Regions from separate parts of the Shewanella donghaensis genome, predicted to be linked through region 2. Evidence: predicted binding sites of a transcription regulator. Region 2 holds the regulator's gene; the other holds the start of a gene.
What was found. Region 2 encodes LexA, which represses DNA repair genes until DNA is damaged. Its sites were predicted from a motif close to TACTGTATNNNNATACAGTA; they were not measured.
Positions count from the first base shown of each region.

Region 1: recG (ATP-dependent DNA helicase RecG) is a predicted target of LexA. The motif match lies at 7,190-7,209, and genes of this name have one in related genera.

Region 1 is NZ_CP041783.1:3,572,569-3,584,399, reverse strand. Features, by position in the region: gene spoT (bifunctional GTP diphosphokinase/guanosine-3',5'-bis pyrophosphate 3'-pyrophosphohydrolase) at 1-845, shown strand, start outside; gene FPK91_RS15475 (RidA family protein) at 981-1,364, shown strand; gene FPK91_RS15470 (AMP-binding protein) at 1,602-3,257, shown strand; gene FPK91_RS15465 (calcium/sodium antiporter) at 3,451-4,371, shown strand; gene FPK91_RS15460 (tetratricopeptide repeat protein) at 4,572-5,276, shown strand; gene FPK91_RS15455 (sensor histidine kinase) at 5,362-6,498, shown strand; gene FPK91_RS15450 (response regulator transcription factor) at 6,502-7,122, shown strand; gene recG (ATP-dependent DNA helicase RecG) at 7,397-9,472, shown strand; gene FPK91_RS15440 (DUF3014 domain-containing protein) at 9,633-10,499, shown strand; gene FPK91_RS15435 (beta-ketoacyl synthase chain length factor) at 10,722-11,477, shown strand; gene FPK91_RS15430 (lysophospholipid acyltransferase family protein) at 11,477-11,831, shown strand, end outside.
Region 2 is NZ_CP041783.1:2,937,419-2,949,249, reverse strand. Features, by position in the region: gene cyoE (heme o synthase) at 1-687, opposite strand, end outside; gene FPK91_RS12500 (COX15/CtaA family protein) at 702-1,682, opposite strand; gene FPK91_RS12495 (hypothetical protein) at 1,682-2,236, opposite strand; gene FPK91_RS12490 (SURF1 family protein) at 2,274-3,041, opposite strand; gene FPK91_RS12485 (DUF2909 family protein) at 3,040-3,258, shown strand; gene FPK91_RS12480 (cytochrome c oxidase subunit 3) at 3,266-4,141, opposite strand; gene FPK91_RS12475 (cytochrome c oxidase assembly protein) at 4,138-4,701, opposite strand; gene ctaD (cytochrome c oxidase subunit I) at 4,703-6,307, opposite strand; gene coxB (cytochrome c oxidase subunit II) at 6,317-7,906, opposite strand; gene FPK91_RS12460 (cell division inhibitor SulA) at 8,337-8,843, opposite strand; gene lexA (transcriptional repressor LexA) at 8,840-9,457, opposite strand; gene plsB (glycerol-3-phosphate 1-O-acyltransferase PlsB) at 9,618-11,831, shown strand, end outside.

The sequences.
Region 1 (11,831 bases), 640 kb from region 2:
TCGGTGCCCGTGTTAACCGCCAAGCTTATCCATTAAGCCAGCCGTTAATATCAGGCCAAACCGTTGAAATTATTACCGCTAAAGGTGCACGACCTAACGCCGCATGGCTTAACTTCGTGGTAACCGGTAAAGCGCGCGGTAAAATCCGCCAAGTACTGAAAAGTTTAACCAGTGATGATGCAGTGGCATTAGGCAAACGCCTATTGAACCATGCCCTAGGTGAAAACAAACTAGACGATATTGCAATTGAGCAATTAGACAAAGTCATTTCAGAAACCAAGCACGATAATCTTGAATCATTACTGGCTGATATCGGTCTTGGTAATGCTATGAGTATCGTGATTGCCCAACGATTGATGGGACAAAAACTCACTACTAAGAATGAAGACAGCGACACCGAAGAGCATTTGATGCCAATTCGCGGTGCTGAAGGCATGTTAGTGACCTTTGCTAATTGTTGTCGCCCAATCCCTGGTGATGCTGTTATTGCCCATGTAAGCCCAGGCAAAGGCCTTGTGGTTCATATGGAAAACTGCGCTAACATTCGTGGTTATCAAGGTGAACCAGACAAATATATTCCAGTCCATTGGGATAATGTTGAAGGTGAAACCTACCAAGCGAATTTACGCGTTGAGATTGTTAACCATCAAGGTGCACTCGCTAAAATCACCAATATTATTGCAGCTACGGGCTCAAATATTCATAACTTGAGCACTGAAGAACGTGATGGCAGAGTTTATTTAATTAACCTACGTATCTCAGTAGATGACCGCGTTCATTTGGCTAATGTCATGCGCCGAATCCGTGTATTACCAGAAGTCCTACGCACCTCACGTAACCGCTAATAATACCTCAGAGACTTCTGCTATTCGCAGAAGTCTTGCACACCTCATACGATAATTAGTAAGATTGATTTGTTAAACTGATAAGCGACTTAATTGCTTAGAAGTTAATTCATTTATTTGATCGCAGAGGGCGTCATGGCAGAAAAAATCATCATCGCAACCGATAAAGCTCCACAAGCAATTGGCACTTATTCTCAAGCAGTAAAAGTAGGCGACACTGTTTACTTGTCTGGCCAAATCCCACTCGTACCCAGCACCATGGACATGGTTAGTGATGACTTTTCTGAGCAGGTTGTGCAAGTATTCGAAAACTTAACTGCGGTATGTGAAGCTGCAGGCGGTTCAATGAGTGATATCGTGAAGCTAAACATCTTTCTAATCGACTTATCCCACTTTGCTACCGTGAATGAAATCATGGCTCGCTACTTTACTCAACCTTACCCTGCACGTGCTGCAATTGGCGTAAAACAGCTGCCAAAAGACTCATTAGTCGAAATGGATGGAATAATGGTGATCTAGTTCACAAACAGACTTTTACACTAGAGGGTGCCTATGGCGCCCTTTTTTATTAGAGTTTTTACTCGACAGCTATTCACTTTTCAGCGAAACATGCTAGTTTATTAGTCTTAATTAACTCATTTTAATCTCTTCGTGTTTGCGAACAGGCTGATAAATAGCCATACTAAGATTATTACGTTAGCTCAATAGAAACATACACATCCTATATCAAAAACAAAAACGAACATGGAATTGTCGATGGAAAATCTAATGAAAACGCCAGTAGAAATGTTATCCCATTGGGCTGAGACTCAACCGAATGAAGTCTATTTAAGACAACCCATTAATGGCCAATATGTTGACTTCACATGGGGAGAAGTTCAACAGAAGGTTCAACAAATTGCTGGTGCACTACGCCACCTAGGTTTAGAGCCTGGTGATAAAATTGCCGTACTATCAAAAAACTGTGCAGAATGGTTTATTACCGATCTGGCGCTTATGCATGGTGGCTACATCAGCGTACCCATTTATCCGACCGCTAACTCAGAAACGATTCGTTATGTGTTAGAGCACAGTGGTGCAAAAGCCATTTTCACCGGTAAACTCGATTTTTGGGCAGACCAAGAAGCCGGTGTAGGTGGAGAAATTTTACGCTTAGCAATGCCTTATGACACCATGCCGGCTCAGTACCATTGGGAAAAGCTGCTTGAACTAGGTCAGCCACTAGTGGATGCGCCAACTCCTTCTGGCGATCAAATGATGACCCTTATTTACACATCAGGTTCAACAGGTAAGCCAAAAGGCGCCATGCAAACATTTGGTAGTTATGGCTGGACCTGTGAAGCGGTTGTGCGTGATTTAAAGACCAATACCACTGATAGATTATTATCTTACTTACCTTTAGCGCACATTACTGAACGTGTGGCGATTCAGGGTTCATCTTTTTATTCAGGTTCTTCAGTCGCGTTTGTGGAAAGCTTAGATTCATTTGTTGCTGATGTTCAGCGTTGCCGCCCTACGGTATTTTTCTCAGTACCGCGTCTATGGACCTTGTTCCAACTAAACATCGTCAATAAAATTGGCCAAAGCAAACTCGATTTACTGCTTAAAATCCCTATTATCAGCAGCTTAGTAAAAAGAAAAATCCAAAAAGGTTTAGGGCTTGAACATTGTCGCTTATTGGGCTCAGGTTCGGCGCCGATCCCACCTAACCAATTAGAGTGGTATTACAAAATCGGTATGAATATATCGGAAGCATGGGGCATGACTGAAAACTGTGCCTACTCGATTATCAATTACCCATTTGACGCTTCAAAAATTGGCAGTGTGGGTCGCCCGGTTGAAGGCTGCCAAGTACGCCGAACTGACGATGGCGAACTAATGGTTAAAAGCCCAGGATTAATGACCGGCTACTACCAACAGGAAGAAGCCACCGCAGCATGCTTTGATGCTGATGGTTTTTTCCATACTGGCGATTTATGCGAGATAGATGAAGATGGCAGTATTTCAATAACAGGTCGTGTAAAAGACAACTTTAAAACATCGAAAGGTAAATATGTCGCGCCTGTGCCAATTGAACGAAGATTAGCACAAGATCCACATATTGAATTGCTATGTGTTATTGGTTCTGGTTTACCGCATCCTATTACTTTGGTGCAGTTATCTGAAGGCTCTACTTTGCAGTCTCGTAAAGAAGTTCGCGCTTCACTAAAAGCCACACTCGATAGTGTTAACCCACATCTTGAGTCGCACGAACATGTTGATGCCATTGTTGTCGTCACTGAACCTTGGACCATTGATAATGACGCCTTAACACCAACGCTTAAAATTAAGCGTCATGTATTAGAGAAGAAATTCAGCGCCAAAGTTGATGGTGTTCGTGGTGCCAAAGTTTGTTGGGAAGACGAGCTGTGAGCGCTTAATTAGCAATAATTATTAGAAAAAGCACACTGTTTAGTGTGCTTTTTTGTTTAATCAGAACTAATTAACACTAAAAAGTATTGATGAATAAAAATTAATTGTTGTATCAATTAAATTGCATTGCTTAAATTTACAATCGACTTATGCTTGCCCGCCTTGAAATTCCATCTATTTACGAGTCTTACTCATGTTTATGTATTTATCGATTATTGGTGGCTTTGTTATCCTGACGATTGGCGCTGAAGCGCTAGTACGTGGAGCAAGCCAAATAGCCCTGAAATTAGGGTTAACACCGCTGATTATTGGCCTAACTATCGTCGCCTTTGGTACCAGTGCGCCAGAACTTGCAGTCAGTGTTAAGTCGGCCATTGCAGGCAATAGTGGCATCGCGCTAGGTAATGTGATTGGCTCAAACATCGCTAACATTGGTTTAATTCTCGGGATCACCGCATTAATTCGACCCATAAAAATTGAGTCACAAATGGTGCGCCGTGATATTCCGATTATGATTGCTGCGTCACTGCTATTTTGGACCTTACTATTCGATGGCGGGTTAAGCTTCATGGATGGTTGCATTCTGACAGCCTTGCTCATCACCTATTTGTCATTCAGTTATTTTACTGCTGAGAAAAGCCAAGCCCAACAAGAAGATCAAAGCCAAAACCAGTTCCTATCTATTGTGTTTATTATTGTTGGCATCAGCATGCTGGTTGGCGGTGGGATTTTATTTGTTGATGGCGCTGTGGCCATGGCCAGCTCTTTTGGGATCAGTGAAGTCATTATTGGGTTAACGATTGTCGCTATTGGCACCAGTATGCCTGAACTCGTCACTTCAATCGTGGCGGCATTAAAAGGCCAAAGTGATATTGCCATTGGTAATGTGATTGGCTCAAACCTATTTAATATATTGGGTATTTTAGGGGTGACAGCGCTTATTCATCCTATTATTAGTAACGAAATAAGCTCAATTGATTGGATTGTAATGATTGCATTAGCGGTAATATTACTGCCTTTTGCGTATACAGGTCTTAGACTCGGTCGCCGCGAAGGTGGCATTTTAGTGGCAAGTTATCTCGGTTATATCAGCTACCTGGTGATAAATGCATAGTTAAACCATTAGTAATTATTTTAAATATCGAAAAATCATATAGTTAAAAATGCAGCCGCAAGTCATAAAACACACTTGCGGCTAATCAATGACATTTGTCACCTCAAAGTGGTGACGTTTGTGCCTGCACTCTTCAAGCCCTTTCTTAGATACTAATTCCGTAGCAACACACACCTTAAATTGAATAAACGGAGTTAATCATGAAATCACTAATTTTTAAATCACTAAGCTTAAAATCAACAGTCATTGCAGTAACACTCACTTTAGTGACTAGTACTAGCAATGCCGATATTGGTGCTATCGATATGGCCGCCAACGCAATGAATTTACAACAGCTAAAATTACTCAGCGAACAATCTGTGGATTATGAACATGCCTATGCTGAATATCGCACCGCTATTACAGCGAATATTAGTGGTCAACGCGGGGTGGCTAAAAAAGCCCTTAATGATGCGCAGTCGACACTTGAAAGTGTATTGACCCGTGAAGACGATGCAGAATCAATGGCGTTACTGGCATCTGTTTACGGCATGCAAATAGCTAATGATCCAACCAAAGGACAATCTCTTGGGATGAAAGCAGGCAATTTATTGAATCAAGCAGAACAACTCAGCCCAGAAAATCCACGAATAGCTTTAGTAAGAGCAATGAGCGCCTTTTATACTCCTGCTCAATATGGCGGCGGCATGGATAAAGCTGAGCAATATGCCACGGATGCCATCACCTTTTATGAACAACCATGTGACAATATCTGTTGGGGACAAACTGAAGCGTACACTTGGCGCGGCCTAGCTAAGCAAGAATTGGGAGATCAACAACAAGCTGTTAATGATTGGCAGCAGGCAGTAGACATTGATCCTAATTACGCATGGGCAAACTTTTTACTCAAGCAGCAAGCATTATAACGAGTGATAGGTAACTTGAAGTTAGCAACTGATCTCATACACATTTCTATTGAGTTACAGTATGCTAACTTCGCAAGGAGGCTTCATGTCTAATACTAGTGCGACAAATAGTTCGACAACAAATAGTGCCATTCACCCAGAAAGAGCTTATAAGCAAAAAACGGCTTGGGTATATCTACTTAATCTCATTTTTTACTTCATTCCGATTTGGTTTATGAAGGATGATTGGGTTCAAGTTGCTGTGAGTTTGTTTTTAATCATGCCATTTTTATATGGTTACTTTTGGGCCTATAAAAGTTCGGCCTCTCAAGCGAAATACCCCTTAGCTCTGATGCTCATGACAGCGAGTATCGCCACTGTATTTACCACAGGCTCGATTTCATTTTTCAGTTTTGCAGGCTTTTTCATTGGCTTTTTTTACTCCCTTCGCACGGCAATAATTAGCTTTATCCTTATTAGTGGCTGGTTGTGGTTACTGGATTATATGATTGGCTATGAAGCGTATTATTTCCCGCTGTACGGCATGCTAATCACCTTTGTAGTCGGACTTTTTGGGGTCGTCGAACATAACAATGAACGCATCAGGCGCCAACAAAGACAGTCAAATGATGAAATAGCTAACTTAGCCACCGCACTTGAGCGCGAACGTATTGCGCGAGATTTACATGACATCATGGGCCACAATTTATCTTCCATTGCACTGAAAGCACAACTCGCTGAAAAACTGGTTGAAGCAGGAGAACTAATTCTCGCGAAACAGCATTTACAAGAACTAGCAGATATTGCCCGAAATAGTTTAAGTGAAATTCGCCAAACGGTTTCAAACTACAAACATAAGGGCTTGGAAGAAACGGTGAATCAACTTTGCAGCTTATTAAGACACAAAGGTATCGAGGTTCATATTGATGGGCAACTGCCTGAGTTAACCCCATTGCAAGAATCCCAGCTAGGGTTAATGCTGACAGAGCTAGTGAATAATATGGTGAAACATAGCCACGCCAGCCAATGTTTGCTGCAATATCAAATAACAGACAATCAACTCGACTGCAGCCTTAGTGATAACTCATCGACTAAAGCTATTGAAGAAGGTAATGGTTTAAAAGGGATAAGAGAACGAGTGGAACTGTTAGACGGCAAGTTTACTTATGATACTGAAGATGGTTACCGTTTTACCATTAGCTTGCCACTCCAAAGCTCACCAGAAAAAGACATGGAAGTATAATTGATGAAAATTTTATTAGCAGAAGATCAAGCCATGGTAAGAGGTGCACTATCGGCATTACTGACTCTGGCTAAAAGTGAATTAGGTGAAGTCGACGTCACTGAAGCTGAAGATGGTAACCAAGCCATGACATTGCTGAAACAACAACATTTTGATTTGCTCCTTAGTGATATTGAAATGCCCGGCCACACCGGACTTGAACTCGCACAATGGTTACAGCAATACCAAGCTCAGGCCCAAGCTAAAACTAAGATCATCATCTTAACCACATTCGGCCGCGCGGGTTATATCAAGCGCGCACTAAGCTCTGGTGTCGAAGGTTTTTTGTTAAAAGATGCACCATCAGATAGTCTTGTTAGCGCGATTAAACTGGTTATGTCAGGTAAAAAAGTTATCGATCCTGAATTGGCTATCAGCGCAATTGGCGATATCGACCCACTCAATGATAAAGAGAGAAAAGCCCTGCGATTGGCCAGTGAAGGGCTATCAACTAGTGATATAGCAGCTAAGTTATTCATCGCTGAAGGCACTGTGCGTAATTACCTTTCTGAAGCGATTAGTAAACTCAGTGCGACTAATCGTATTGATGCCGCAAGAATTGCTAAACAAAAGGGCTGGTTATAAAGGCCGTTAAACTTGTTATTTGGATTAATATTGCCTTGTTTTAAAACTCTGCTAAGATAAGCAATACATCTGTATATATTTACAGTACTATCGTTGCTAACGACCATGTGTGCTATAAAGCTAAGTGTATAACTCTTGGGATAAGTGCAAACTTTATCGCTAGTTTTAATCATTAGGTTTAGTAACTCACTTCAGCTACTAGCATTGGTTACTAACAATAATCGCCAAATAACGAAGTTTGTAACCGACTCAAAAACAGAAAGGCATTGTAGATTTGCAACCATTGGATCAGGTTCCGATAACCGACTTAAAAGGCGTCGCTAAAAAAGTCGCTGACAAGCTGGAAAAGCTGGGGATTAAAACAGTACAAGATGTGCTGTTTCATTTGCCTCTGCGTTATGAAGACCGAACCCAAATTTACCCCATCAATGCGTTATACCCTGCAATGTACGCTACCGTTGAAGCCGAAATACTCTCGACTCAGATAGTACCGGGCCGCAGACGTATGCTGACCTGCAACATTGCAGATGAATCAGGCCATCTGACATTACGCTTTTTTAACTTCTCCGTAGCCCAGCGTAATAGCATGCAAAATGGCGCAATTATTCGTGCTTATGGCGAAATCAAACGTGGTAATCGCCACTTTGAGATTATCCACCCTGAATACAAAATTATAAAAGCCGGCGACAATGCAGCTCTCAGTGAATCACTGACACCGATTTATCCTTCCACTGAAGGATTAAAACAAGCCAGCTGGATAAAAATGTCTGAACAGGCTCTAGCCATGCTCAATCAAGGCGGCTTACAGGAATTATTACCGCCTGAGTTACAGCCGAATAATATGAGCATCAGCCAAGCTTTATCATTAATTCATCGACCACCCAATGACATAGTACAATCAGATTTAGAGCTAGGAATGCACCCAGCTCAGCAGCGATTGGTACAAGAAGAGCTGCTTGCCCATAACCTCAGTATGTTGCAATTACGCCAACGTAATAACCTCGATAAAGCCGTCACATTACCTGCAACAGGCCAGCTGCTAAACCCATTTTTAAAGGCCTTACCGTTTAAACCCACCGGTGCTCAACAACGTGTAGGGGCTGAAATTAGCATCGATATTGAACAACCCACTCCGATGATGCGCTTAGTGCAGGGTGATGTGGGTTCGGGTAAAACATTAGTTGCGGCATTAGCAGCCCTGCAAGCCATCGAAAATGGCTATCAAGTGGCGATGATGGCACCCACCGAATTGCTGGCTGAGCAACATGCGGTTAATTTTGCAGCATGGTTTGAACCACTAGGCCTTAAAGTCGGTTGGTTAGCGGGTAAATTAAAAGGCAAAGCTAGAACTCAATCTCTAGCAGACATTGCTGATGGCAGCGCCAATATGGTGATTGGCACTCATGCTATTTTTCAAGAAAAAGTTAGCTTCAATAAACTCGCGCTAATTATCATTGATGAACAACACCGTTTCGGCGTACATCAACGCTTAGGCTTACGGGAAAAAGGCGTAAGCCAAGGCTTTCATCCGCATCAATTAATAATGACAGCAACACCAATCCCACGAACATTAGCGATGACAGCATATGCGGATTTAGAAACCTCCGTCATTGATGAGTTACCACCAGGCAGAACGCCAGTAACCACCGTCGCAATTGGGGACCATCGTCGAGAACAAGTTATTGAGCGAGTCAAACAAGCAGCAATAAATGATAATCGTCAGATATATTGGGTTTGCACCTTAATTGAAGAATCTGAAGTACTTGAGTGCCAAGCCGCTGAAGATACTGCTGCCGAGTTAGCTAAGTTATTGCCGGAACTCAAAGTCGGCCTAGTTCACGGACGGATGAAGAGTGCTGAGAAACAGCAAATCATGGCTCAATTTAAAGCGGGTGAACTACACTTATTAGTTGCCACTACGGTTATAGAAGTCGGTGTTGATGTGCCAAATGCCAGCTTAATGATTATCGAAAATCCAGAGCGTTTAGGCCTTGCTCAATTACATCAATTACGTGGTCGAGTAGGCCGTGGTTCAATAGCAAGCCATTGTGTTTTATTATATAAAGCGCCGTTATCTCAAACCGCGACCAAACGTATAGGGGTGCTGCGAGACAGCAATGATGGTTTTGTTATCGCACAAAAAGACTTAGAAATTAGAGGGCCAGGTGAAGTACTCGGTACTCGACAAACTGGTTTAGCTGAAATGAAAATTGCAGATTTAGTCAGAGATCAATATCTCATTGAAAATACACAAAAACTAGCGACACATGTCATGCAACGAGTACCTGACAATGTCGACAGTATTATTCATCGATGGTTGGGTGATCGCCAACAATACGTACAAGCATAAATTATTGTTAACCTTGCGATGTTATTACTAGACAAGTGAGCAGATTATTGCAGAATGAAGCCTAAGGTTAAATTCGTTTAAGCAATATTTGTTAGCATGACTAACCTATAATTAACCCGTATTCGGTTCCACTTTCGACGTTTAAAGCTAAGGAATAGAAATGCAAGCCAATCAAGAAGACAGAGCAACACCACAATATAACCGTGCCAGTGGAAGTACTGCAGGTGTGATCGCCATTACCGTTGCGGTGTTACTTGCTGGCGCTGGCTATTTCTATTTCACATCTAATAGTGAACCTGAAATTGAATTTCCGATCCCTGTGCAATTACCTGAACCGGTACCAGAACAGCCAATTGAACAAGAACCCATTGAAGAAGTCATTGTTAAGGTCATTGAACCAACCGTTATTGAGGCACCAGCGGAACCTGAAGTCGTAGTTGAACCCTTACCAGCACTGACTGAAAGTGATGATTTTGTGGCACAGAAAACCATTGATATGGCTGATGGCATGAAAATCGATTCATTGATTTTGAAAAAAGACATTGCCCGTCAGTTTGTGGTTTTTGTTGATAACATGGCACAAGGTGAAGTTATTCACAAAGCTAGCCCATTAAAAGGCCCTAAAGACAGCTTTACAGTGAGTGAAATAACCAATAAAACTTACTTAAATCCTGATAGTTATCATCGTTATGACCTATACGCCAACATGATGTCAGGTATGAACGAACAACAACTGATCAGTACTTACAAAGAACTCACCCCAATATTCGACGAAGCATTTGAAGAATTAGGTTATAGCGACATGTCATTTGACGATCGAATGCAAGAAGCTTTTAAAGTGATTTTAGCCGCACCGATCATTGAAGATCCTATTGAATTAAGCTCTATCAGTGTGAATTATCAATTTGTCGACCCTAAGCTTGAAGCGCTACCCAACGTGCAAAAGTTTATGGTGCGTATGGGACCTGAAAACAGCCTCAAGATCAAAACAGCCATCAGAAAGCTGCAACAACAAATGGCAAAATAGTTAAGCGGGCAATATAGTACTTCATTAGTAACAGTATGTTACGACTTAATGAATTTATCAGCGCCTCTATTGATTACATAACAAAAATAGCGACATTTATGTCGCTATTTTTATTTAGCCTCACACAAAAAGACTTCATTGTCTCGTTAGAATTACGGTACAATCAGCCAGTAGTATTATTAACTCAGCTAGGGATACCTGAGTCATATCAGAGGCAAAGTAGTGCAATTAGTATTTGATATTCTCTCATGGGGTGCTTGGTCTGTAGACTTTCAAAATAAAGAGAGCTGGAGCGAATGGGATAAGCGCGCCTCCGATTCAAATTTAACTCCTAATGCTAGCTCTATCTCCCCGCCCTTACTTCAAGTACCTGCAATGAAACGCAGACGTTTTAGTCGGTTAACTAAAATGATGCTGACTGCTGCCTATGATTGTAATCCTGCAGAAAATTGTCGCAGTGTATTTGCATCACGCCATGGCGAACTGACTCGTACTCTTGGACTGCTAAAAGATGTGGTCATCAAAGAGTCTTTGTCACCACTCGCTTTCAGCCAATCAGTTCATAATACAGCCAGTGGAATATACGGTATTGTCACCGGTAACACTGCCCCCTCAACGTCTATTGCGGCAGGTGAAGAAACACTTTCACTAGCGATGGTTGAAGTCTACGCTCAGCTTGCAGAAAACCCAGAACCTGTATTAATGGTTTTTGGCGACGATCCTGTCCCGCCCATATATAATCAATTCACTCTAGAATTCGAACTACCGCTTGCCATGGGGCTTTATTTAGCCCCAGCTAACAGCGGTCACTCTCAAACACTTGCCCAACTGACATTAACGAATAGTGATAATAATGAGGCTGCATCACCCCAACCGATTAGCTTTGCTGAACTCATTCATGCAATCGCCTCAGATAAAGCGAAATCCGGTCAATTATGCCAATGGCAGTGGCAGCTAAAGAGCTATAACGGTCAATAATGACAAGTAATCAGCTCAACAATCTCCAGATAGAAACCGCAACGCGGTTAACTGGCCTCGCTTATATCCCCCGTTGGATTGGCGGAGTATTGTGCTATGTGGCGTTTGGTCTTGGTGGGCTACTGAGCTCTATCACAATATTGCCTATTCTTCGCTTTTGGCCGGGTCAGAAACAACAACGTATTGCTAGAGTTCAGAAAGCCGTACACAAAATGTTTAAAGGCTTTGTGTGGATGTTGACATCCACTGGAGTCATCAAGGTAACCACTAAAAATATACAAGCTTTAACTGATGCAAAAGGTGTAATAGTGATAGCAAATCACCCTACGCTAGTTGATGTAGTGGTACTCATTA
Region 2 (11,831 bases):
CAAGGTGTATAGCAAGATACAGGTTTTAGTAAACTCAACACCATGAGTTACCGGTAGCATCGGGACGTCGACTTTGGCGTATTCTTTTCTACGGTGAATAGCCAATGCCCAAAAATGTGGCGGTGTCCAAGTGAAAATGATGATAACCAGCAATAGCGCATTACCGTGTAATTCATTGGTGACCGATGTCCAACCTAATAGTGGTGGCATTGCGCCTGCTAGGCCGCCAATAACGATATTTTGCGGCGTTGCACGCTTAAGGTAAGCGGTATACACCACGGCATAGCCGATTAAGCTAGCAAAGGTTAACCATGCCGTAAGCGGGTTAACTAAGGTATACAAAATAACAAAACCGCCTAAACCGATAGAGGTCGCAAAGGTCATCGCTTTGATGGCTGAAACTTTTCCTTTTGGTAATGGGCGGTTATAAGTACGGGCCATTAAGCCATCAATGCGGCGATCAATTAAGTGGTTATAAGCCGCAGCTGCCCCCGCCATCATCGCGATACCGATCATGCCAAAGACGAGTGGTTGTATTGGCACTGCCCCTGGTAATGCGAGGCACATTCCGACAAGAACGGTTAATAGCATGAGTGCGACAACTTTCGGTTTGGTCATTTCAAAGTAGGCGCGCCATGGTAGCGAAGCGCTGCTTGCATTTGCTGGTATAGAAATAGATTTAGCCATAATAGAATCCTTGCTTAAGCTTTACGCCACAGCGCGTAGTTAATGAAAATAACAGTAAGTAACAATAACGCGGCGCCGCCATTGTGAGAGACAGCAATCCCTAAAGGCAAATGCATCACTATATTGCTGATACCAAGGCCAACTTGAATTACAACTAAGGCAAACAACACCCAAGCACTTTGTCGTATTGTGCTTGATTGTGCTTTGAGTAATTTAAACCCAAGCCAGCACAAGCTGATTGCAGTGACAATGCCCCAAATTCGATGGGTCACATGAATGGTCATTCGAGCAGGGTACTCAAGCACACCATATTCGAAACTTGGATGGTCTCCTTGAAAAGGTGAAAATGCATCTGCAAATTGCAGATTATCAACCCAGTTACCCTCGCAAAACGGTAAAGATGTACAAGCCAAAGCTGCATAGTTAGATGATGTCCAGCCCCCCAAGATGATCTGAACGACCAGCACAACTAAACAAGCCATTGCCAGTGGTGCGAGCTTTCTGGCATAGAGATCACCGCCGGGGATCCTCAGTGGTTTTGTGCGTAAATACAGGAGTAATAACAGCGCAAACAAACTGAAGCCGCCAATTAAGTGCCCCATAACCACGATGGGCATGAGTTTCATGGTGACAGTCCACATCCCCAATGCTGCTTGAAACAGGATTAATGCCGATATAAGTATGGGCAGTTTTTTGGGCGCTTCTGCACGCCTTAGACATACGATGAGAATAGTTAAGACTAATAACCCCAATGTGCCAGCAATGTAACGATGAATCATTTCAAGCCATGCTTTTTCGGGCTCGACAGTTTGATTGGGGAAGGCCGTTTCAACTTTTGCTAAGTCAGCGCTATCACTGGGTACACCAATATGGCCATAACAACCGGGCCAGTCAGGACAACCGAGTCCGGCATCAGATAGGCGGGTATATGCGCCCATTAAAATGACTGCAAAGGTAAATACCAAGGTAAATTTCAGCAGATTTTTTATCACCATTAACCGACCCTCGACAGCTTCAGCATCTTACGAAGATCGCCAATCATTGATTTGCCTTGGGCAATATTTTCTTGCTCGCCAACAATGCCTGGGTATTTCATGACTAAACTGCCTAGTGGATCAACAATAATCATCTGCTGTTTAGTGAGCAGAGCGGTCATTGCAGGGCTCGCTGTCGCGGTTGCAAATGGGACTTGCAGCTTGATTAGAATATCTTTATCGCTATCGGGCGTGAGTAAAATAATTGGGCTGACGCGATCTTGATGTTTGCCTAAAGCCACATGGCTTTGATGGAGTACATACAAGCGCTGCTGACATTGCTCTAGGCATTCTTTAGGTAATAAATATAGCAGTTGCCACATTTGTGGCTGTGGATTTACCATGGCCAATGTTTGATAGTTAACATCAGCCGCAATGAGCTCACCTTTGTTGGTGGCTGCGCCATTATATAAATCCATGCTAAGTACTAGCTTGGCCACCACTACCGGTAAAATGAATACCAGTATTAGCATATAGAGTGTCTTGTTGCCTTTTGGTTTTGATGGGGAGTTCATACTTGCTCCTCTTGTTACGTCTGTTTTTGTTATAGGATTAGGTTTTTACTGCTTCATTTTTCGGTTTAAAAGTTTTCCAACCAAGCCATAGCATGAGCGATAAAAATACAGCTGCCATGGTGAACCATTGCAATGCGTAGCCTTGATGCTTATGGGCTGACAAAGGAATTGGTGTCCAAGGTTTTGCTAGATTCATATTCGGTGTTACATCTGGCTGCAGTACTGCTGGTGCCAGTTCATGACCTATTTTCTCTGCTAAGGCCACAAGATTTAAATTTTGGAAACGAATAATCTCTCGGTTTTTTACTGTAAATTCTTCCACATAAAGTTGGTCACTCAATGGGTTGGTTTGTCGCTGATAAACCCGGCCAATGAGTTGATAAGGCGTCAAAGGTAATGGCATTAAATCAGGTAAGATGCGGCGATCTTTATTGGCCGCCACAAAACCTAATTCAACTAATAACCAAGGTTGAGTCGTTGTTATTTCAAATATTTGGTAAGCCAGATAACCGACTTGGCCGTTATAAACTTGATTCTCAAGCAGTAGTATCTGTGAATTGACAGCTGTGCCAGTGACATTGATACGGTAACCCGTGAGTGGCTCAGCATTACCTAAATTAATAAAAGCGGCATAATCTAATTCACTAGCAGCTTGTCTTGCGGTTAACGTTGTTTGCCACTGTTGCTTTTGTACCGCTCTGTCGAGTTGCCAAAAACCTAGCTTGACCAAAATAGAAAACACACTCACAGTAACAAGCAGTAATAAACCTGTTGATAGTCGCCAGACCCGCGAAGGAGAGCCCATGGACATCTTAGTTATTTTCAAGCTTGTGTTAGTACTGCTGCTTGTATTCATATTATTTAATTTAGCTAGAGCCCTGTTTATTATGGTTAAAGCTGAAAGCCAGCAATCCATGAGTCAATATTTAGGTCGTCGAGTTATCTTTTCTGCTTTAGTGATGTTGCTATTGTTACTGGCCTTAGGATTTGGCTGGATAAGCCCAAATCCGAGACCGTATTAAGTTGTTTTTAAAGTACGTAAACAAAAATAAATAAGCATAACCACACCACATCGACAAAATGCCAATACCAGCTACCAGCTTGAAATGCGAAGTGCTTTTTAGGGGTAAAATGTCCTTTCTGCACTCTAAAAAACAGGATGATTAGAAATACTGTTCCTAAGGTGACGTGCATACCGTGGAAACCGGTCAGCAAGAAGAAGGTATTACCATAAATCCCCGATGCCAGTGTCAGTCCCATTTCTTGATAAGCGTGAACATATTCTTCAACTTGCAAGAATAAGAAGCCGATACCTAACAATACCGTTAGCCCTAACCAAACCTTGAGAGCTCCGCGCTTAGATTTCTCTAATGACACGTGGGCAAAATGTAAAGTAACTGAAGAGGTGATGAGAATAAGGGTGTTATATAGTGGTAAACCACCCCAGCCCATTGCTTCAGTGGTAGTGCCATCCGGCGTTTTCACTAGCGGCCATATAGCCTCAAATGCTGGCCATAGCACCTCGTTGGTCATGGCGTTATTTGATGCACCACCTAACCAAGGGATTGCGACCATTCTGGCGTAAAATAAAGCGCCAAAAAATGCCCCGAAGAACATAATTTCCGAGAAGATAAACCAGCTCATTCCTTGTCTAAAAGAACGATCCATCTGGGCTGAATATAAGCCTGACATTGATTCATCAATGACATTTTTAAACCAACCAAAAAGCATAAATATAATTACTGCGATACCAGCAACTAACATGTAGCCGCCAGAAGATTGCTCTGTAGAAAGCTGTTGAACGTAATTACCAGCACCAAATGCAATCAGGAATAACCCGATAGCGCCGGTAATCGGCCAGACACTTTGCGCTGGCACATAGTAGTTTTCATGTTTCGTTGTCATCTTGCTGCTCCTTGCTCTATGGCTGCAGTCTGTTTGTCTGTGATGTCATAGAGGGTATAAGAGAGAGTCAAAGTATTAATGGATTCAGGTAAATCTGCGTCCACATAAAAAATTAAAGGCAATTCAGCATCAGCCTTTGCTGCTAGAGGTTGTTGATTGAAGCAGAAGCACTCAGTCTTATTAAAATAAGCCGCGCCTTGACCAGGCGATACCGACGGTATTGCTTGGCCTACGAGGTCATTTGAAGATAAGTTCTTTGCTAAAAAAGCGGTCCGTGTCAGTTCGCCAGGGTGAACCTGAATACGGTTCACTGTAGGGGTAAACTCCCAAGGCATATTGCTTTGTACTTGGGCAATAAACTCAACGGTCACGGTGCGATTTTTATCAATTACCACGGCTTCATATGTGCTGGCAGTACTTTGGGGTTTTCCATTAATTCCCAAGGTATCGCACAGCACGTCATATAAAGGCACTAGCGCAAAACCAAAGCCGAACATGCCTATGGAACCAAAGATTAGTCCGATAAGTAATTTACGATTTGATTTTGTCGGCTGGCTCATATCATTTCACCTCAGGTGGTGTGGTGAATGAGTGATAAGGCGCAGGACTTGCAATAGTCCACTCTAAACCTTCAGCACCTTCCCATGGTTTATCGCCTGCTTTTTCGCCGCCCTTGATACATTTCAGTACTACAGCGAGGAAAATCAGTTGTGATAAACCAAAGGCAAAACCACCAATAGAGACAATCTGGTTTACATCTGCAAACTGGATTGCGTAATCCGGAATACGACGTGGCATGCCTGCTAAACCTAAAAAGTGCATTGGGAAAAACAGCACATTGACTGAAATAACACTACACCAGAAATGCCAGCGACCTAATGTTTCGCTATACATATGGCCGGTCCATTTCGGTAACCAGTAATACGCGGCTGCCATAATGGAGAAGACAGCGCCAGTTACGAGTACATAATGGAAGTGAGCTACAACGAAGTAGGTATCATGATATTGGAAATCTGCTGGTGTTATTGCCAACATCAATCCTGAAAAACCACCGATGGTGAATAAGATGATGAACGCAATAGCAAACAACATTGGGGTTTCGAAAGTAATCGACCCACGCCACATCGTCGCGACCCAGTTAAACACTTTAACTCCTGTCGGCACCGCAATGAGCATGGTGCAGTACATGAAGAATAACTCCGCAAATACTGGCATACCTGTGGTGAACATGTGATGTGCCCAAACTAAGAAGGACAAAATCGCAATGCTTGAGGTGGCATATACCATTGACGCGTAGCCGAAGAGCTTCTTACGACTAAAGGTCGGAATAATCGCTGAGATAATGCCGAAGGACGGTAAAATCATAATGTAAACTTCGGGGTGACCAAAGAACCAGAAAATATGCTGGAACATAACTGGATCGCCGCCGCCTGCAGCATCAAAGAAGCTGGTGCCAAAGTATTTATCGGTTAATACCATGGTGACTGCACCCGCGAGCACCGGCATGACCGCAATCAACAAGAATGCAGTAATCAGCCATGTCCAAACGAATAATGGTAGCTTCATCCAGGTCATACCGGGTGCACGCATGTTCACAATCGTGACGACAACGTTAATTGCCCCCATGATCGAACTGATACCCATAATATGTATCGAGAATACAAACAATGCAGTGGAATCTGGGCTGTAAGTCGTCGATAGTGGCGCATAGAATGTCCAACCAAAGTTCGGTCCGCCACCTTCCATAAATAGCGTGCTAAGCAACATAGCGAACGCGAAAGGTAAGATCCAAAAACTCCAGTTATTCATACGTGGCAACGCCATATCTGGCGCACCAATCATCATTGGAATAAGCCAGTTAGCTAAACCGGTAAAGGCTGGCATTACTGCGCCAAATACCATTATTAAGCCATGAACCGTGGTCATTTGGTTGAAAAAGTTAGGTTCAACAAGCTGTAAACCCGGTTGAAACAGTTCAGCACGAATGACCATAGCCATTGCGCCGCCAGTTAAAAACATAATGAAACTAAACCATAGATATAGTGAACCTATATCTTTGTGGTTAGTGGTTAAAACCCAGCGCATGATGCCTTTTGGCGCCCCATGATGATGGTCATCATGGTGATCGTCGTGAGCGGCTGGTGAATCTTGTGTAATTGTGCTCATTTTAATCCCTTACTTTCCGTGACCAACAACATCAGAAGCCTGAACCGCATCACCGGAGTTGTTACCCCATGCATTGCGTTCATAAGTCACCACGGCAGCGAGCTGTTGTGGTGTAAGTAGTGAGTTAAATGCCTGCATGGCAGTACCAGGTTGACCATTGATGACAACATCAAGGTGACCAGATACGGGCCCGGTTATCACTGGACTACCCACTAATGATGGGAACGCACCAGGTAAACCGGTTCCGGCTGCTTGATGACAAGCAACACAGCTGGTCATGTAGACTTTCTCACCCATGGTCATCAGCTCATCCATAGTTAAGTCATCTAATACCACCGCTTTAACTTCTTCTACCGCTTGTGTTACGGCTTCAGTTGCAGATGCTTCGACTTGTTCAGTCTCAGGTAGGGTCGCGGGTAAAGTCACAGGCGTAGGCATGTCTTTACTGGGAATTTCTACTGGAGCAGCGGAACTTGAAGCACCACCGTTGCCATTCACATCAGCTGCTTGAACGGTATCACCTGAATCATTACCCCAAGCATTACGCTCATAAGTGACTACCGCAGCAATTTCTGTTGCCGTTAGCTGTTTAGCAAATGCTTGCATAGCAGTACCCGGTTTACCATTAACAACAATGTCCACATGACCAGAAACAGGTCCTTTGATCATTGGGCTACCGATAAGAGAAGGGAATACACCAGGAAGGCCTGCACCATTAGGTTGGTGGCAAGCGGCACAACGGCTCATATAAATTTGTTCGCCTTGCGCCATTAACTCTTCATGACTAAGTGTCTGTGAAAGCGAGGCCTCAGCAGCGGCTTTAGCATCAACAGTTAATTGCTTTTGGTCGATTAACCACTGGTCAAAGTCTGCTTCAGATACGGCTTCAACCACAATCGGCATAAAGCCATGGTCTTTACCGCATAACTCTGCACATTGGCCGCGATAGGTGCCGATTTTATCGATTTTAGTCCACGCTTCATTGATGAAACCAGGATTGGCATCTTTCTTAACGGCAAATGCAGGCACCCACCAAGAATGGATAACATCATCGGAAGTCATTAAGAAACGCACTTTTCTATCGATAGGCAAAACTAACGGCTTATCTACTTCTAATAAGTAAGTCTCCGTTTTAGCTTCGGTACCTGTGATTTGCGCCGCAGGGGTTGAAAGTAAGCTGAAAAACTCGACGTCTTCATTAAAATAGCTGTAATGCCATTTCCATTGTGAGCCGGTTATTTTGATGGTCAGTTCTGCATCGCTAGGATCTTCCATCGCAATCAAAGTTTTCGTTGCTGGAATGGCCATGCCGATAAGAATGACAAATGGCAATACAGTCCAAGCTATTTCAACTTTGGTACTATCGTGAAAGTCTGCTGCAACAGCACCTTTTGATTTTCTGTGATAGATCATCGAATAAATCATGATCCCAAAGACCACAACACCAATGGCACAACAGATATATAAAATTATCATGTGAAGGTCATAAACCTTACCACTGATATCTGTCACACCTTGAGTCATGTTTAGTGGCATTTCAGCCGCAGTGAGTGGGGCTGCAAGCAACGCCACCATTAATCCGTACAACATTCGCTTCACAAGACTACTCCTCTGCTAATTGCGAAATGCAATTACAAAGAAAAGCCACACAGTAATACTCTGCTCTATGCAAACTTTTCATTCCCGAAAAAGTTTGATCTTTTCAAAGTACACGGTGGCTTTGAGCTTGAAAACTCAATTATTTTATGGTTTTACGCTGCCACACTTGTACCTAATACTGAACTTATCAATTTTATTTGACGCTTTACATTCAAGGCTTTCTATACCGCATGGTACCAGCTCAATCTTTTATAGCGTTTGTCGCCGTCTATCATTTATTACTCGAAAGTCACAACAATTGTTACCTTCTTGTTAACTACACTACTTGGAGTTTAAATATTGATCAAGATCACTTTTACATCTAATTTGCTGAATAAAAGCGAAAAAAAAGCCCCTCACCAAAGTGAAGGGCTTTTTTATCAGTGCTTTCTTAGTGAAAAGAAGCCAGATTTAATGTATTTGTTGTTGCTGAAGTCGCTGATAATGTTTGCTCATCACGTAAGTGAGTATTTACATCTTCAATAATTAGCCCTTGAGCTAAAGCGCTTTTGGCAACCAACTGAATGCGGCGATTATCGCGAGAATCTAATGGTGTCGTCCAAGTAATTACTGCACTTGACGTACCACTTGTCAGTGCTTTTTCCATTGCCCACAGTGTTTCAACTTCATCTTTGGTATGAACCAACAAAACTCTGTCCATGCGAACATTAGCATTGGCAAGGATTTGTTTATAGCCGATATGTGGCGCATTAATCAGCACAATCCAACGACCTTGCTGACTTAAAACCGCGAGTTCACTACATAATTGCGTTAACTCTGTTAAGCCTTGGTTCTGGGTGCGCTTAGTTTCAATACCTTGTTTTACTGGTATTGAGTCAGAGACCATATCAACCCATAAACCTGGATGACGGGGTGCATTACCTATTAATGTGTTCATAACCAACCTCCATTACGAATAACGCCAACAGCAAGCCCTTCAATCGTTAGGTTTTGGCAGTTTAAATCTACTTTAATTGGCTCATATTCATCATTCTCTGCATGCAGATAGATAATATTGCCTTTCTTTTCAAATCTTTTAACGGTGACGTCGTCTTCTAAACGTGCAACAACAACTTGACCATTGGTCGCTGTTTGCATTTTATGCACAGCGAGTAAATCACCCTCTAAAATACCAATATCTTTCATACTGTCGCCACGAACACGTAGTAAAAAATTGGCATTGGGTTTAAACATTTCTGGGTCAACTTGGAAATACTGTTCAACATGTTCCTGAGCAAGGATGGGTTCACCTGCAGCCACTTGGCCGATAAGCGGTAAGCCTGCTTCAACTTCCTCTTCAACTTGCACCATACGAATACCGCGAGAGGTACCAGGAATAATTTCAATACAGCCTTTTTTGGCGAGCGCTTTTAAATGCTCTTCTGCAGCATTAGCACTTTTAAAGCCTAATCGAGTAGCAATTTCTGCACGAGTCGGTGGCATACCAGTTTCGGCGATATTACATTTAATAAGCTCTAATATTTCAGCTTGGCGTGGCGTTAAAGGTCTCATATTGATTCCTGTTTTTATATACAGTGACTGTCATTATATACAGTATTTTTAATCGTGCAAGTATTAACCATTAATTTTTACAATTAATGTAGGTTAGGGAATCTGAACAAGAATCTGGTATTCTATGCGCAATAAATTGATGTTGAAAATGCGAACACTCATGTTAAAACCTGATTCAATCATTGCAAAATCATTACGTTGGATACAAAAACTCATGGTGCACACTGTTGTTGTGCCAGAGGATCCATTTGCCGATCTGAACTTAGACCCAGATAAACCAGTGGTCTATGTAATGAAGACAGAATCACTCAGTGATATTGCTGCTTTAAATGAAGTGACGGCTAAATACGGCTTACCGAGCCCCTATGAGAGACTAGACGTAGATGGTTTAAATACACCGAGAATTGTGTGTGTTGAAGGTCGTAAACCTTTGTTTGGTAAACGTTTAAGTGGCGATAAGTTTGTGGATAATTTCACAAAGCTACTAACATTACATAAGAAAAATAATGAGCTAGATATTCAGTTGGTTCCGGTTAGCCTATATTGGGGACGTATTCCTGGTAAAGAAGACGATACCATCACTGCTGCTGTTTTTGAGCGTGAAAATCCAACTTGGCTGCGTAAATGGTTGATGATTTTGTTTTTAGGCCGTCACAGCTTTGTGCAGTTTTCAAATGCGATGTCATTACGCTATATGGCTGATGAACATGGTACTGACGTCAGTATTGCTCACAAGCTTATTCGTGTTGCACGGGTTCACTTTAGACGTCAACGTAAAGTGATGACGGGCCCGCAACTGCCGAATCGCCAAGCGATGTTCAACTCATTATTAAAATCTGAGGCGATCACTAAAGCGATTAAAGAAGAAGCGGTTAACAAAAAAATATCAGAAGAAAAAGCCCGCGAAAAAGCGATTGAATATTTAGATGAAGTTGCTGCAGATTACTCTGATAGCTTAGTCCGTATTGCAGAGCGTTTTCTCACTTGGCTGTGGAACAAGTTATACAGTGGTATTAGCATTAAAAGTGCTGAGCAAGTGCGTAAACTGCATCATGATGGTCACGAAATTGTTTATGTGCCGTGTCATCGTAGCCATATGGATTACTTACTGCTTTCATACATACTGTATTACCAAGGTATGGTGCCGCCGCATATTGCCGCAGGTATTAATTTGAATTTCTGGCCTGCAGGGCCTATGTTCCGCCGTGGTGGTGCATTCTTTATTCGCCGTAGTTTTAACGGCAACAAACTTTATACCGCGGTATTCCGTGAATACTTAGATCAGCTATTTGCTAAAGGCTATTCGGTTGAATACTTCACTGAAGGTGGTCGTTCGCGTACCGGTCGTTTATTAGCGCCTAAAACTGGCATGTTAGCGATGACGGTTAACTGTGTACTGCGCGGAATCGAACGCCCAGTCACTCTGGTGCCTGTTTATTTAGGCTATGACCATGTGATGGAAGTGTCGACTTATCACAAAGAGTTAAGCGGCAAGAAAAAGCAAAAAGAATCCGTTTGGCAGGTATTTGGAGCATTGCGTAAATTAGGTAACTTTGGTCAAGGTTATGTCAATTTTGGTGAGCCGATTAATGTGCAAAATTTCTTGAATGAACAATCGCCTAATTGGCGTGAAGAGATTGCCAAAGACCCAGATCAAAAGCCTTCATGGTTAACGCCTGCGGTTAATGTACTGGCGAATAAAGTCATGACTAACATCAATGGTGCAGCCGCTGCGAGTTCAGTGACATTAACCAGCATGGTGTTATTGGCATCAGAGCAAAATGCATTAGAGCGTACCGAGCTTGAGAGACAATTAGATTTATATCTTAAAATCTTAAAAGATGTGCCATACACTCAGTATGCGTCTGTTGCTGATGGTTCATCTCATGATTTAGTTGAACAGTGTTTATCATTGAATAAGTTCACTTCAACGACAGATGCAATGGGCGAAATCATTTCTATTGATGATAAATCAGTCATTGCCATGAGCTATTATCGCAATAACATTATTCATCTAATGGCAGTACCTTCTTTAGTAGCAAGCTGTTTGGTGCAATATGAAGAATTTAATCGCGAGAAAATACAGCAAATTGTTAAAGACTTTTACCCATTATTGAAAGCTGAACTGTTTATGGGCATTAAAGATTTAACGACGTATGTTGATCATGTTCTTGATTTATTTGTTGAGCAGCAATTGATTTCTGGTACTGATCACTTTGAAGTCAATCAAGGTAACATTACCCAGTTAATGCTATTGTCTGGGACGGTAAGTGAGACCTTACAACGTTACGCGATTATCTTTAATTTATTGGCTTACAAGCCAGAAATTGAGCGTTCAGATCTTGAAAGCGCTAGCCATTTATTGGCTCAGCGT